4 regions of the Bacteroides sp. 14(A) genome follow, and region 1 is predicted to be linked to each of the others. Evidence: riboswitches for the same ligand, from Rfam matches in the RefSeq annotation. Region 1 holds a riboswitch; each other region holds the start of a gene.
The links. A riboswitch is a leader RNA that binds a small molecule or an ion and turns the genes downstream of it on or off. The one in region 1 is predicted to bind cobalamin.

Region 1 (3,217 bases):
AGATGCTCTATATACCTGTGTCCATGCATACGGAACTTATCGATGACGTTCAGCGACTCATCCTCTACGATGTAGAAATAGCTGTTATAGCACTCGCGGAATGTCTGGAAACCGGCTTCTTTGTCCCATTTGGCATGTTTCACGCCTACATTCTCGGCCGGTATCATTTCGCAGTTAAAGAGTATATCTTTCGTTCGATATTTCTTATTGTATTTTTCAACTATTCCCAGAATCTCCTGCACAAAAGCTTCATATTTAGGATTATCGTTGATTTCAATTCCCATGAATTGAGCGGCTTCCACCAGCCCGTTTACACCGATTGTCAGATATTGGCGTCCCATATTGATGTATCCGGCATCGAACAAAGGCAACATTCCTTTGCTTTGCAGATGCTTTAAGTTTTCGTTATAGGCCAGTTGTACCTTGTGTACCAGATCTACTACCTCTTCAAGGAAGAAATGATAAAGCAATCCGGATTTCACTGCATGCTGGATGCAACGGTTCAGGTTGATAGTCAACACACTTTTTGATCCGGTAGATACGCCGCCTGCACCCAGGGTGTAACTAAATCCGTTATCCTGTATTTCATTACGTAAGCGGCAACAACTACTTAACGAGTCGGCATTATCACTCATATATGTAAAGAAAGAGTGTCCTTCCGCATACATTTCGGCCGTGAAGTCACCGTATTCCTTATCCAGTACATCTCCGTCTTTGGTCAGTAAAGCCATTGTCTCTACGGGGAAAGTAAGAACGGCTTTGGTGCGTTCCTTATTGAACCACTTCATGAAACGCTTCTGCAACCAGCTCAATGATTCCCAATGGGGAGCGTTTCCGTCCGGGAAGACGAAATGTTCGAAAAGGCTATTGAAATAATATTGATCATAGTAAGCTACATTCCAGAATACTGCCTGAAAATTCCGTGCCCCCGTAGGTTGATTGATGGAATATACGATCTGTTCAAAACAATCGGTGATTATTTTATCTATGGTCCTTTGTTTGGAGGAAAGGTCGGCAAGTTGTTCCGGATGTTTATAGTAATCCTCTCCGTATTCTTTTTCTATGAAATAATTCATATACATCAGAAATTCCGGTGTGGCACAGGCGCCGCTGAGCATACTCGATACGATAAATACCATATTGATGAATCCTCCGCAGAAAGACTTCAGATTGGTGGGTGCCGTGGAGTTACCGCCTACGGATGCGGTTCCGCTGATCAGCCACGGATACATGGTGATGCTTGCGCAATAATTGGCAAGATTGGTTTCATCATTCTTATATATGAAGTGTTGGTTCAGCAATTCGATGTAGCGGTCTGAAAGTTCCTTGCCGTACATGTCCTTCAGACGGTCAGTCAGCAAACGGCGGTTCAGACGGATGAAGTTCGATTTGGGGAGCTCGCCTATCAGTGTGGCTATATTTTTATTTTCCACATTGGCGTTAGCGTCATACTTGCTACCGGTGGCAGGGTTGGAGGCATCGCAGTAATCCATCAGGAAACGGAGCTTGTCACGTACTTCCCGGTCTTCCAGATGTTTCTGTCTGTATAGCATGAACGCTTTTGCTACACTGTAATAGTGTTCAGCCATCAGTGCAATTTCTACCTGGTTCTGTATATCTTCTACACTGGTTCCATCACTGATGTTCACGCGGCTGAGTATGTTGGTGATCACATCTTGTGTGGCAAAACTGCCGACAGATAAAAATGCTTTACTAATTGCGTTCTTGATCTTGTCAAGTGAAAACGCTTCTTTTTTCCCATCTCTTTTGACGATGAAAGTCTCCGAATTGATCATACCTGTAATTTAAGATTTAACAAATAAATATTCTTTGTTTAGTTAGCTATACTAAATCAAACGACAAAATAAGGAGAGTAAGTAATAAAATGAATCTTGGAGGATGCATTCTATCGCTTTTCACCCGAAAGCCTGAATGATTACAGATATCGGCAGGTCTTCTGACTTGTTTCCGTTATGGCGCCTTCCCGGTCTTTGCAGGACCAGTGGCTAAAGAGTGCCACAATCTTTTCTCCACATGGTAGGGAGATGAAACTTACAGCTACGGGGATAGTCCCTGATTTTCACAGGATTCCCTTTTAATTCCATTTCACGCTTGCGGTGATTTGGAAACCGTTATCGCTGACAAAGTTAGAAATAAAATCTATAATCCAACGGATGATAGAAAAAAATATTCCCAGCTTATATTTTTTGTTTTAAAAAGCATCTCCAATGATAATTTCCACTATCTTTGCCCCGAATTGGTTTCGGATGAACATTTCTGTCATTTGGATTAAAAGGGAATCGGGTGTAAATCCCGGACAGTCCCGCTGCTGTGAAGCTCCATAACTTTCTTGATAAATACTTTAGCCACTGGCTGTGAATTGGAGGCCGGGAAGGAATCAGAAAGGGAGTCAGTCAGAAGACCTGCCATTCGTTAAAGTCTGTTGCTACTCGTGGGATTAGGGGAACAGTACGAACGTATAATTGTTTTAATTTAATTAATGCGAAAGGGATGCCTATGAAAAAGGTATGTCCGCGTTGTGGTGCAACCTTTGAGTGTATGCACGATCGGATTTTGTCATGCCATTGCGCTACGGTACGACTGAATGAGCAGCAACGTGCTTATTTGCAAAAGAATTACCCGGGCTGTTTATGTCATGACTGTCTGACGGCAGTCAAAGAGGGTATCGTTATGGATGTATGTGATGCACCCCTTTGTGATAAACAGAAGAACAATGATAAAAAAAGTATTGATTGCCAATAGAGGCGAGATTGCTGTACGTGTAATGCGTTCCTGCAAAGAGATGGGAATACGTACAGTAGCTGTCTATTCGGAAGCGGACCGTGCAGCAAAACACGTCATGTATGCCGATGAAGCCTGTCTGATAGGTCCGGCAGCTTCCAGAGACAGTTATTTGAATATAGAGAATATAATTCGTGCTGCCCGGCAGCATGAAGCGGATGCCATCCATCCCGGATATGGTTTCTTATCTGAAAATGCGGACTTTGCCCGTCGTTGCAAAGAAGAAGGCATTATTTTTATCGGGCCCTCTGCCGAAACAATGGAAGCGATGGGCGATAAAATCTCAGCCCGTAAACACATGATTGCAGCCGGAGTACCGGTAGTTCCCGGTACGGAACAACCCTTGCAGAGTGCCGGGGAGGCTGTGATGATATGTAATAAGATCGGCTATCCCGTGATGCTGAAAGCCTCTATG
Region 2 (3,217 bases), on a different contig from region 1:
AGACTTTGTCCCAAAACTTTGAACTTCCCGAAGCCCGGAATCTATCCTCTTCCTTTTTGTCCACACAGACGACTTTTACGGTGGCGGTGACAGCCGTCTTTCCTTTGTCGATATTCCTGCTTATTTTTTCCGTCGGTGCGTCTTCCGACACAGTACAGGAGACGGTGTATTCTCCGGGTGTAGACGGCGTGAACCTGAACATGCGTTCCATTTCTCCTTCCATGACCTGACCGTCCACACTCCACTCAAAACGGGGATTGTCGAAATACTCCAACAATGGGCGCAGGAAAACAGGACGGTCGGCAAATGTGTACCTGTCCGTGGATGTTTGCTGGTAAGACGGGGTCGGGAATTTGACAACGTAGGGCATCGTTTCCACGACCTCTACGCTTACATCCTTCGTTGTTGTCCCATCTATATTGGAAGCGTTGATTGTCACCGTATAAACACCGAGTTCTTGTTCATTGAAAGTATAAGTATTCTCGGTGGAAACGATTTTTCTTTCCCGTATCCATTCGATTTTGAACCCTTCTACATCCGAATGCTGAATATCGGGAGTAAATGTGTAATCGGTATTCCGGACAACTTTTAGCCCCTGCGAAGGTAGTGCCAGTGAAATGACCGGAGGGGTGAGTTCCTTCACTTCTACTTTCAGTTCCTCTTCGGCATAGCCTTCCGCATTGTCTACTCTTAGTTTGACGTAAAAATCCCCGCATTCATTCCATGTACGTTGAAGAGACGGACCCGAAGAAACCAGCGTACCGTTTATCGTCCAAGCAAAAAGAGCATCTTCAACATTCTGGTATGTCGGGGCGATAGTCAATTCATGACCGACCTTGACCGTGTAAATACCGGTTTCGCTGTCAAGTTCTATTATGGGTTGTCCTCCTACCTCTTCGGTAATGACTTCATCCTTGTTGCAGGAGGTGAACAGCATACAGACAAAAACAATAAAATAGTAAAAACGATGCATGATGTGTGGATTTTAGAACAATAACAGGGATACCCCCCGACAGAAGGGATATCCCTGTATTCTTTTTATTGTATAGTGATATCATCGATACAGATGTAAGCCGGAGTATTCAAACCGTATGCTCCCGAATCCGAACCCTCGAAATTGAACTTCACACTTTGCACCCCTTCGGCATTGATTTCCCAATAATCCCATGTCGTGATAGGATCAACCTGTTGTTGGCCGCCACGATAGTCGACTAAAAGACGTTTATAAGTGCGGATCAAACCGCCATCCGCATCGTAACACTCCAGATTCACTTGGAAATACCCTTCCATCTCTTTCAGAGGAGTCGCTACCCCCGTAGAACCGAATTGATTACCATAAGTGATGACTCCATAAGTGTATGAGGTGTTGCAGATCCACAGGCCGACCAACTTCCGGGGAACATTGAAATAAAATTCTGGTTTAGCCATCCATGCCTGATTGTAAGCATCCACATATCCGTAAACGACACCGAAATTGGAGCCGCTGTGCCCGGCTTCCTTATCCTGTCCTTCCGCCTCCACCGCAGTGTTATAGACAGAACACTGGTTCAGATAAGAATACCACCAGTCTCCGGTATTTCCCGACTGATTGGAGCGGATGTTCCAGTTGGAAAGTGCGATACCACCGCTGGAATACTCTGTGCTTCCACCTACTGTATTAAACATTGAAAGGAAGAGATATTCTTCCGGAGTATTGTCGTAAATGGTGGTTACTTGAGGATACCCTTGGTACGAATAAAGATTTTCTCCGGCCGAGGTAGGTCCTGCCAACATACCGGAATCGAAATCATCGAAAGTGATAGTCAAGGTACCGTCCGGATTTGTCACAGCACGGGTTTGCGAAGTTCCGGAATCAACCACTTCCATCAAAAAGTCATCGTCTTGACTACAGGCGGTAAACAAGGCGGTTGCCGTCAATAGGAAGGCACCTGCAAAAAAGCGTAAATTTCTTTTCATAAATCATAGTTACTTTAGTAAATATTATATCTATAAACACAAAAATTCCCGTTTGCACAGGATCTGTACAAACGGGAATTTTTGTATAACAAGCCGTAACGACACCGGGTCACTACCTTACTTTGACTACTTTACCTGATTGATTCCCGCAGGCACAAATCCTTTTTTGGTCATAGCAGGTCTTCTGACTCGTCCCGATTATCGTGCCTTCCCAGTTTTCACCAGTGGCAAAAGTATACGATAAACATTCCGGGGACTTACAGCAGCGGGTACTGTTCCGGATTCTCACCGGATTCCCTTTTCATTTCCAGCAAGTATTTTTCTGGCTGGAAAACTATTACCGCCACAAAATTATGCAAAAAAATCCTATAAATATCATCTTTTGAAGATTTTCAAACGTAATAACAACAAAAAACTTCAAAAGACACAATCGGAGCAAAAGCCGGAATGAACGGCATTCATTTCTGGCGACAGTCAAATTCACCCCGAGGTTTGGCTCCTGCTTTATGGATAGTACTGCTTTATGATGATGTTTTCAGCCATGCTTTTGATATATGGTATTAAGTTATGTATGAGAATCAAAGGTTGCACAGCCATAGGTATAATGATTCGGTTCTCATTTTTGATGATAAGCCACAGGGGCGACAGTAAGCGATTGCTTGCAATGGCTTTTTCCTCACAGATTATTCCCAGCTAAAATGAAATTCACCATATTAACATTTAACTGGAATAATTAACAGGTTGTTTTATGCTGAAAATCAGCAATTTGCGCCCATGCGCACTATAAAACGATGATTAAATCCAATCCTTTTTTCCCTATTTTTGTTTCAAAATTAATTTAATGAATGAACATGTATGGAAACCATGAAACAACTTGTACACAGTCTTTTATCGGACACTTCCAATGCGGTATCCCATTTGCAGCGGATCAATGAGGCATTGCTGAAAGAATATGAATTGCATTTGGGCAGTTATCTGTCCGTCCTGCCGCTTCAAGTGGAAATATACTATGTGAATTTTCAGACGAGACCGCTTTTTGTCGATACGAATATGCACTGTCTGTCTTCTATGAATGCCAAGATAGACCCTGAAATTTGGTCGTTGCAGTCCGGTCGTTTTGGAAAGCTCTATTGCCATTTGCGGGGCCATGGAGGTATTGATGTCTGTTTGTCCGACAATGAAACGTATGCACTCAGCGCCACGATCAAGTCTGCGAGGATAAACGGAGAGGACGTATGGAGCCAGAGCAGGGTTTATGCGC
Region 3 (3,217 bases), on a different contig from region 1:
ATAACGACTGATTGTAAGAAAAGCCCAGGATATGTTTGGACACAACATCGTTGGATGGCTCGAAAGTGGTAGCCAAATCATCATAACGGTCGTTGCCGGTACGACTCAGATGATAGTTCAAGTTAAAGTTATGATGATTGTTCAGTTTATAATCCAGGTTGGCTCGAACCACAGTCAGTGGGCGCTTATAATGGCGCATGGATCGTTCTTTGCCCATAATTTCATTACGCTGGCCATCTATGTATCCACCATCCCAGTAATATTTTCGGTAGGTGGTGTCCACGGTCAATGAGTGATCCCAAGTCTGGGAGAGAGCTGCATTCAGCTGCATATTCTTCAGAATGAAATTACGCTTCTGGTAATGTGCTGAAATATTCCAGGCATCTGAATTTCTTTCCGCCATTCCATATACTTTGGTCTGGACAGCCCCCGTCTGTAATTCTTTATCTGTCTTGGAATAGGAAGCGGAAACGAAGAATGCATCTGCCCATGACTTGTTGGCAACTCCTACCTCTATTTGCCCCAGTAAGGAGAAGTAGTCATCGTGGAAGCGTTTAGGATTACCATATATGAAATTGTCACCACTCTCATCCCGCATTTGCACGTCTTTCATCCTATAATCATTCTTTGAATAATTTACTCCCACAGTAGGTCGGATAATCAATCCTGTTTTAGGTTCTACAAATTGTGCATTCAAGTCTGCTTTGTGCGTATGGAATGAACCGATGCCATAAGAGACATCCAGATAATTTTTCTTTTCTTGTTTGGTTATAATATTGATGGCACCACCCAATGCATCCGTTCCCAAGCTGGCAGGAACCACACCTTTATATATTTCAATCCGGTCTATAATATTCACCGGAAGATTAGCAAGTGAAACTCCACTTCCTTTAGTGTCCAACGGCATTCCATCTAAAAAGTAGCGAATAGAATTGCCGGATAAACCATTTATAGACAAATCAAAGTCTGAACCGACACCTCCTTCTTCTCTCACCTTAATGCCTGTTGTACGGTTTACAAGGTCATTGAGGTTATTTAGCGAATTTACTATAGGTTTTATATCGAGAGCATTGACGGAAAAAACTCCTTCTTTTACTTTCTGTGTCTGTGTCTTTCCATAAACTTCAACGGAGTTCAAAGTAACAGCACTTTCTTGTAATGTGAAGTTGAGCGTTTTGTTTTGTTGGATATTAGATGTGGACTTTACAGTTTGATAACCTATTAAAGATACGACAAGTGTACATTTTCCAGGTGATACTTTCAGGGAATACCGTCCGTTATCATCCGTATAAGTTCCGGATGTGGTATTTTCTACTGCAATTGTAACTAATGATAAAGGGGTACCGTGTTGGTCTGTAACTTTTCCCGATAGAGTAATCGTATTTTGCGCTATTACACCTATCTGCGATAAACAGGTTAACATAAATAGTACACATGAAATAATTTTCATTTCAATCTCTTAGTTAAAGCATTTATGACTTACTTTACGGGAGTATGTGCATAGAGAAAAAGAATTCTTTATCTTTCATAAAGAATTACCAGCCTCGATGTTTTTCTGCTTCATTTCCCGAAAGCATTAAAACTATGTTGTTCTTGGCAGGTATTCTGACTTATCCATCTTTGAATGCCTTCCCATCCGACCAGCAGACAGTGGCTATTGGAGTATATTCAAGATTTTGAAAGGATTTTACAGCAGCGGGTCTGTTCAGGACTTGCACCTGATTCCCTTTTCATCGCATTCCCATAGAGCCAAGGAGATGCGAAACCAAAAACGCTGCAAAGATATATAAAAAGTCAGTCTGAACAATGAAAATATCTGAAAATGTTTTTTATAACATAAATAGAGGTACAGGCTGAAAAGTAATGTATTTGTACGTTTATAAAGCGGAAGATATGAATTCAGAAGAAAAAACAATGAAAGAGTGTATAAAAAGGTATCAAAAGAATAAATGATAAATAAAAAAGTTCTATATTGGGGGGTATAAGAAGGTATAAGAAACACTTACGGCTGCGATAGCCTGCGCTTGTACAAGTGTGAACGTTCACTTGTACAAGCGTAGGCTATCGCAGCCGCAAGTGTTCAATGGCAATTATTAGAACGACCGTCCCTTAAATATATTCGACTCGGACAGTGGAATGAGCTTGCCATCCAGCGTCAATCTATTTGAGTTGAAATTCGGATTTACTGTGGCGGATACGTTGTTGCTGCCATGAGTTAGCCTAATGGAAACTTGTGCTGAGATTCCTACACCTGTCACACTAAAATTGCAAGTTACATTCCCTTTTTTGTCAGTGGTGGTTTTTACTTCACCTACAGTGCCATCCACTGTGACACCTCCAATTCCATTAGGACCTGCAAAGGCGCCGTTGAAAGCAATCTGTACGGATGCCCGGTCACCATTTAAAAGGATAAAATTGGTATTGGATGTAACAAAAGCACTACGGCCTCTTTTGAATGTCACACGATCCGCTTCCAATACAAACTTTCTCTCCTTTATGGCTTGTACTGCATCAGTGTATGCTCGTTCTTCTTCTATTTTCTCCCGAGCTTTTTCTGCATCACGTTGGGCTTTACGTTCAGCACGGCGACTTTCACTTTTACTTTCCTGTGCATAGATTGTTGTAGATGCACCTATAAAAACTAACATCAATAATACGATAATTTTTTTCATAACTTATTCTTTTTTTGTTCCGTTTGTTTCAATATCACTTGAATAAACAATCTGAAAATTAAAAAGATGCGTGTAATCTATATTATTATGGCGCGCATTAATATTTATTAATGAGATTTAGTGCCTGAATTAATAATAAAGAGAAGGTGCATAACGAACAGTAAACTGCCGCCATACACCTTCTCAAGAAGTAATTAAAGAGAGAGATTAATGTTTATTCTTCTGCGTCCGGGTCATACATCGGTTCACTCTGTAGGGCTGCCGACATGTGGCTGATCCATACGTTTACAATTTCAGAATAGTCGGCCAGTCCTTTGATATCACAATTGCTGAGTGGACAAGTATATCCGGCTTTGTTTAGTTCGTAACGCCAGCTTCCTTCTTCGGGATCGTTTTCGCTTACGCCGCCTTTCATGTCATTGTTGGCATGATCTCCGGCAATGGACATCAATGGATGGCAGATGACATCTCCCGATGCTTTTCCGGCTGCTTGCATGCGGGAAATCATGTTATCTACATAATTATCTTCCATATCAACCGTTGCC
Region 4 (3,217 bases), on a different contig from region 1:
ATTCTGCACCGGACATATTGGCAAACTTTGCTTTATAAGCATCGAAAGCATCTTTCATCCCCATAGCTATCATGTCCTCTTCCAGCTCTTTGTCATATTCTACTTTAAAACGAGGAAGTTTAATTTGTAGTTCTTTTCCTGCCATATTCTTACTCCACTGTTTCCAGTTCTCATAATTCAGGCTGGGTAAGCTTTCATCCAAGGTCTTATCTCCAGATGGCAACAGTATCACCATACTAAAAGCTTCATTGCCATAGGGTAATTCCGCAATAGAGAAATCATCAGTCTGGGTGTAATTGAACGTTGCGGTCTGGTTCATCATAGCTACTTTCTGCTGACTGCCGTCAACATTGGTAAAGTTATCCTGTCCAGTAGCCGACTTATCAAACTGGCTTTTCCAGATACCTTTAAAATAGAGTGCATTAATCAGATACATACGAGCATCCGCAGGTATTTCCTGAATAACCTCTTTTATGCAATTATTAGTCTGAGTGGCGCACCATTGGTTTATCACATCTTTGGCGGTCGGAGATGTGAAATCAAGTTCTTGCACCTGAGCATCGTACATTTTCTTATTTACATCAACAAAAGAGTCATAAACCTTAAAACCTTCCTCTATCCAGATAGAATTAGCTATTCCGAGTTGAGTTGTATTGTCCAAATCCAACAAAGCTGAAGTTAACTTTTGATTATAGTTGTTCAGATCATCAAGAGAGAAAGTATTGGCAGGGAATCCTAATACATCCTGCATCTCAGCAAGCGTATTATCAGTAGCCCCGTTCGTAATCATGGATAAACAAAGTGATGCACTCAATGGAGACACAAAAACATTCGGTTTTTCTTTTTCGGTACTGCACACCTGATCGAAGAAACGGAAAGCAAAGTCTGTACCTTTGTCCATAAACTCTTGTTCCGCACGGGTAAGATTGATGTCTTGACGTGGTTTAGGTTCCGGTTGAGAAGGATTCTCATCATTCTGACAGGCTGCAAGGATACTGAGTAGGCTTAGCGCAGCAATAGTTTTCTTTAGCATAAGCATTATAGTATTAGTTTTCTATTAAGTTACTCTGTTAGAATAAATGCATAAATTTATGAAATACTGCATCCTATAATAAATAAAACATAAATCTTTCCTATCTTTGCCCTTCGGTTTTGTTGAAGTATGCCTTTCGGTATGCTTCATGAAAAGGGAATTGGGTGTAACTCCCAAACAGTCCCGCTGCTGTAAACTCATTGTCAAGGATTTACCAATCACCTATGCCACTGCCGGTATTCGCACGGTGGGAAGGCGGTAAATCCGGAGTAAGTCAGAAGACCTGCAAAACCTATCAAATTTTATGCCTTCGAGGAAAGGGCATGAGATACTTATATTTTTACAGCTATTTGTTATGATCAAGGATAATCCATGCCGATGCATCTGGCTACAGTTTTGTTTATATTGTTTCACATGCTGCCTTTGTGTCAATTTACAGGCACAGCAGGCGGGAGACTCCATTACGGGAAAGGTACATGCCATTCCGGAAGTTTCAGTAAAAGGACGAAAAATATCAAGCCGCATCACTTCTGCAACTCCAACGCAATCTTTCAGTCGCAAAGATTTTGAGGCACTTGGCTTACAAGGTATAGCAGATGCCGTAAAACGTTTTAGTGGAGTGAACGTGAAAGACTATGGTGGATTAGGAGGATTAAAGACTATTTCTATTCGTAATCTCGGTGCAGCACATACAGCCGTTAGTTATGATGGAATAGCCGTTAGCAACAGCCAAGCAGGCCAAATTGATATTGGGCGTTTTGCAACTGATAACATATCCACACTCTCACTCAGTATTGGACAAAGTGATAATCTTCTACAATCAGCCCGTATGTATGCTTCCGCAGGGATACTTCATATTGTCACAGAACAACCCAAATTCATTTCAAATAAAAAACACAATTTCCACGGACAAATTAAAGGAGGTTCTTTCGGTTTGTTCAATAGCATCGCACGTTGGGAACAACAAGTGGGAACTAACTCAGCCTTTACTATTGATGGGAATTTCCTGCGTTCAGATGGAACGTATCCTTTTACAATAGAGAATGGGAAACATACTGCTACAGAAAAGCGATACAATTCAGACATTTTTTCCTACCAAGGTGAAATAAACTTTTTCCATCAATTCTCTGACAGTAACCATTGGAATACCAAAGCTTATTACTATCATTCCAAACGAGGGCTTCCCGGTGCAGTCATCTTATATAATCCGGAATCTAATGAACGATTAGTAGATGAAAATCTCTTCCTACAGACGCAATGGAAGAAAACGTTCTCACCTGAGTGGACATTACAGGTACAAGGAAAATATAACTATGCTTATAACCGTTATCAAGATAAAGGTTCCCAATATGACAGTGGCAAGGTGACTGACCGACACACTCAAAAAGAATATTATCTCTCTGCAAGCTTATTATATCAACCAATACAAAATTGGACATTTTCTCTATCTCAGGATGGCGTTATCAACACCTTAGATAATACCTTGCCTGATTGCCCTTATCCCACACGCTACACCTCATTGACAGTACTCAGCAGCAAATACACCTTCCCTCATCTGACCGTTCAGGCTCATATACTTGGAACTTACATTTCAGAACATGTAAAAAAAGGAAGTGCTCCCGCTGATCTGCATCGCCTTAGTCCTAGCATTAGTATGAACTATCGTCCATGGAAAGAACATTTGTTCTTCATCCGCGCCATGTATAAGGGCTGTTTCCGTACCCCAACTTTCAACGACCTTTACTATTTCCGAAGTGGTAACAAGGATTTAAAACCAGAAAAAGCGCAGGAATATAATATAGGCATCACTTACGGTGGTTCCCCTTTCACTTTCCTGAATTATTGTTCTATCACACTGGATGGATATTATAATAGGGTTACAGATAAAATAGTTGCTTTCCCCAGCACTTATGTGTGGAGAATGCAGAATTATGGTAAAGTACGTATCATAGGTATGGACGCTACTCTTTCCACAGAGTTTCCGCTTACTCATCGATCAGAAATACATTTTTCCTGTGGATATACTCTACAAGAAGCAATAGACTTAACCAATCCGGAAGCAAAAAATTACAAAGACCAGCTACCTTATACTCCGAAACATAGTGGAAACGCCTCCGCTACAATTGAGACCCCATGGCTTAATGCAGGTTATACTCTGATGGGAGTAGGGAAACGTTATTATCT

Region 2: another riboswitch for cobalamin. It lies ahead of K429_RS0115220 (DUF4465 domain-containing protein); the one in region 1 lies ahead of nrdD (anaerobic ribonucleoside-triphosphate reductase).
Region 3: another riboswitch for cobalamin. It lies ahead of K429_RS0125050 (TonB-dependent receptor); the one in region 1 lies ahead of nrdD (anaerobic ribonucleoside-triphosphate reductase).
Region 4: another riboswitch for cobalamin. It lies ahead of K429_RS0103600 (TonB-dependent receptor domain-containing protein); the one in region 1 lies ahead of nrdD (anaerobic ribonucleoside-triphosphate reductase).

What each region holds. Positions count from the first base shown of each region.
Region 1 covers NZ_JAGH01000004.1:680,812-684,028, forward strand. The annotation lists gene nrdD (anaerobic ribonucleoside-triphosphate reductase) at 1-1,796, opposite strand, end outside; cobalamin riboswitch at 1,930-2,149, opposite strand; cobalamin riboswitch at 2,242-2,446, shown strand; gene K429_RS0121675 (cysteine-rich CWC family protein) at 2,512-2,763, shown strand; gene accC (acetyl-CoA carboxylase biotin carboxylase subunit) at 2,735-3,217, shown strand, end outside.
Region 2 covers NZ_JAGH01000002.1:2,043,612-2,046,828, reverse strand. The annotation lists gene K429_RS0115225 (PKD-like domain-containing protein) at 1-973, opposite strand, end outside; gene K429_RS0115220 (DUF4465 domain-containing protein) at 1,039-1,956, opposite strand; cobalamin riboswitch at 2,113-2,310, opposite strand; gene K429_RS0115210 (hypothetical protein) at 2,812-3,217, shown strand, end outside.
Region 3 covers NZ_JAGH01000005.1:524,394-527,610, forward strand. The annotation lists gene K429_RS0125050 (TonB-dependent receptor) at 1-1,450, opposite strand, end outside; cobalamin riboswitch at 1,578-1,785, opposite strand; gene K429_RS0125060 (DUF4251 domain-containing protein) at 2,094-2,672, opposite strand; gene K429_RS0125065 (sirohydrochlorin cobaltochelatase) at 2,887-3,217, opposite strand, start outside.
Region 4 covers NZ_JAGH01000001.1:1,044,356-1,047,572, reverse strand. The annotation lists gene K429_RS0103605 (serpin family protein) at 1-1,033, opposite strand, end outside; cobalamin riboswitch at 1,136-1,339, shown strand; gene K429_RS0103600 (TonB-dependent receptor domain-containing protein) at 1,389-3,217, shown strand, end outside.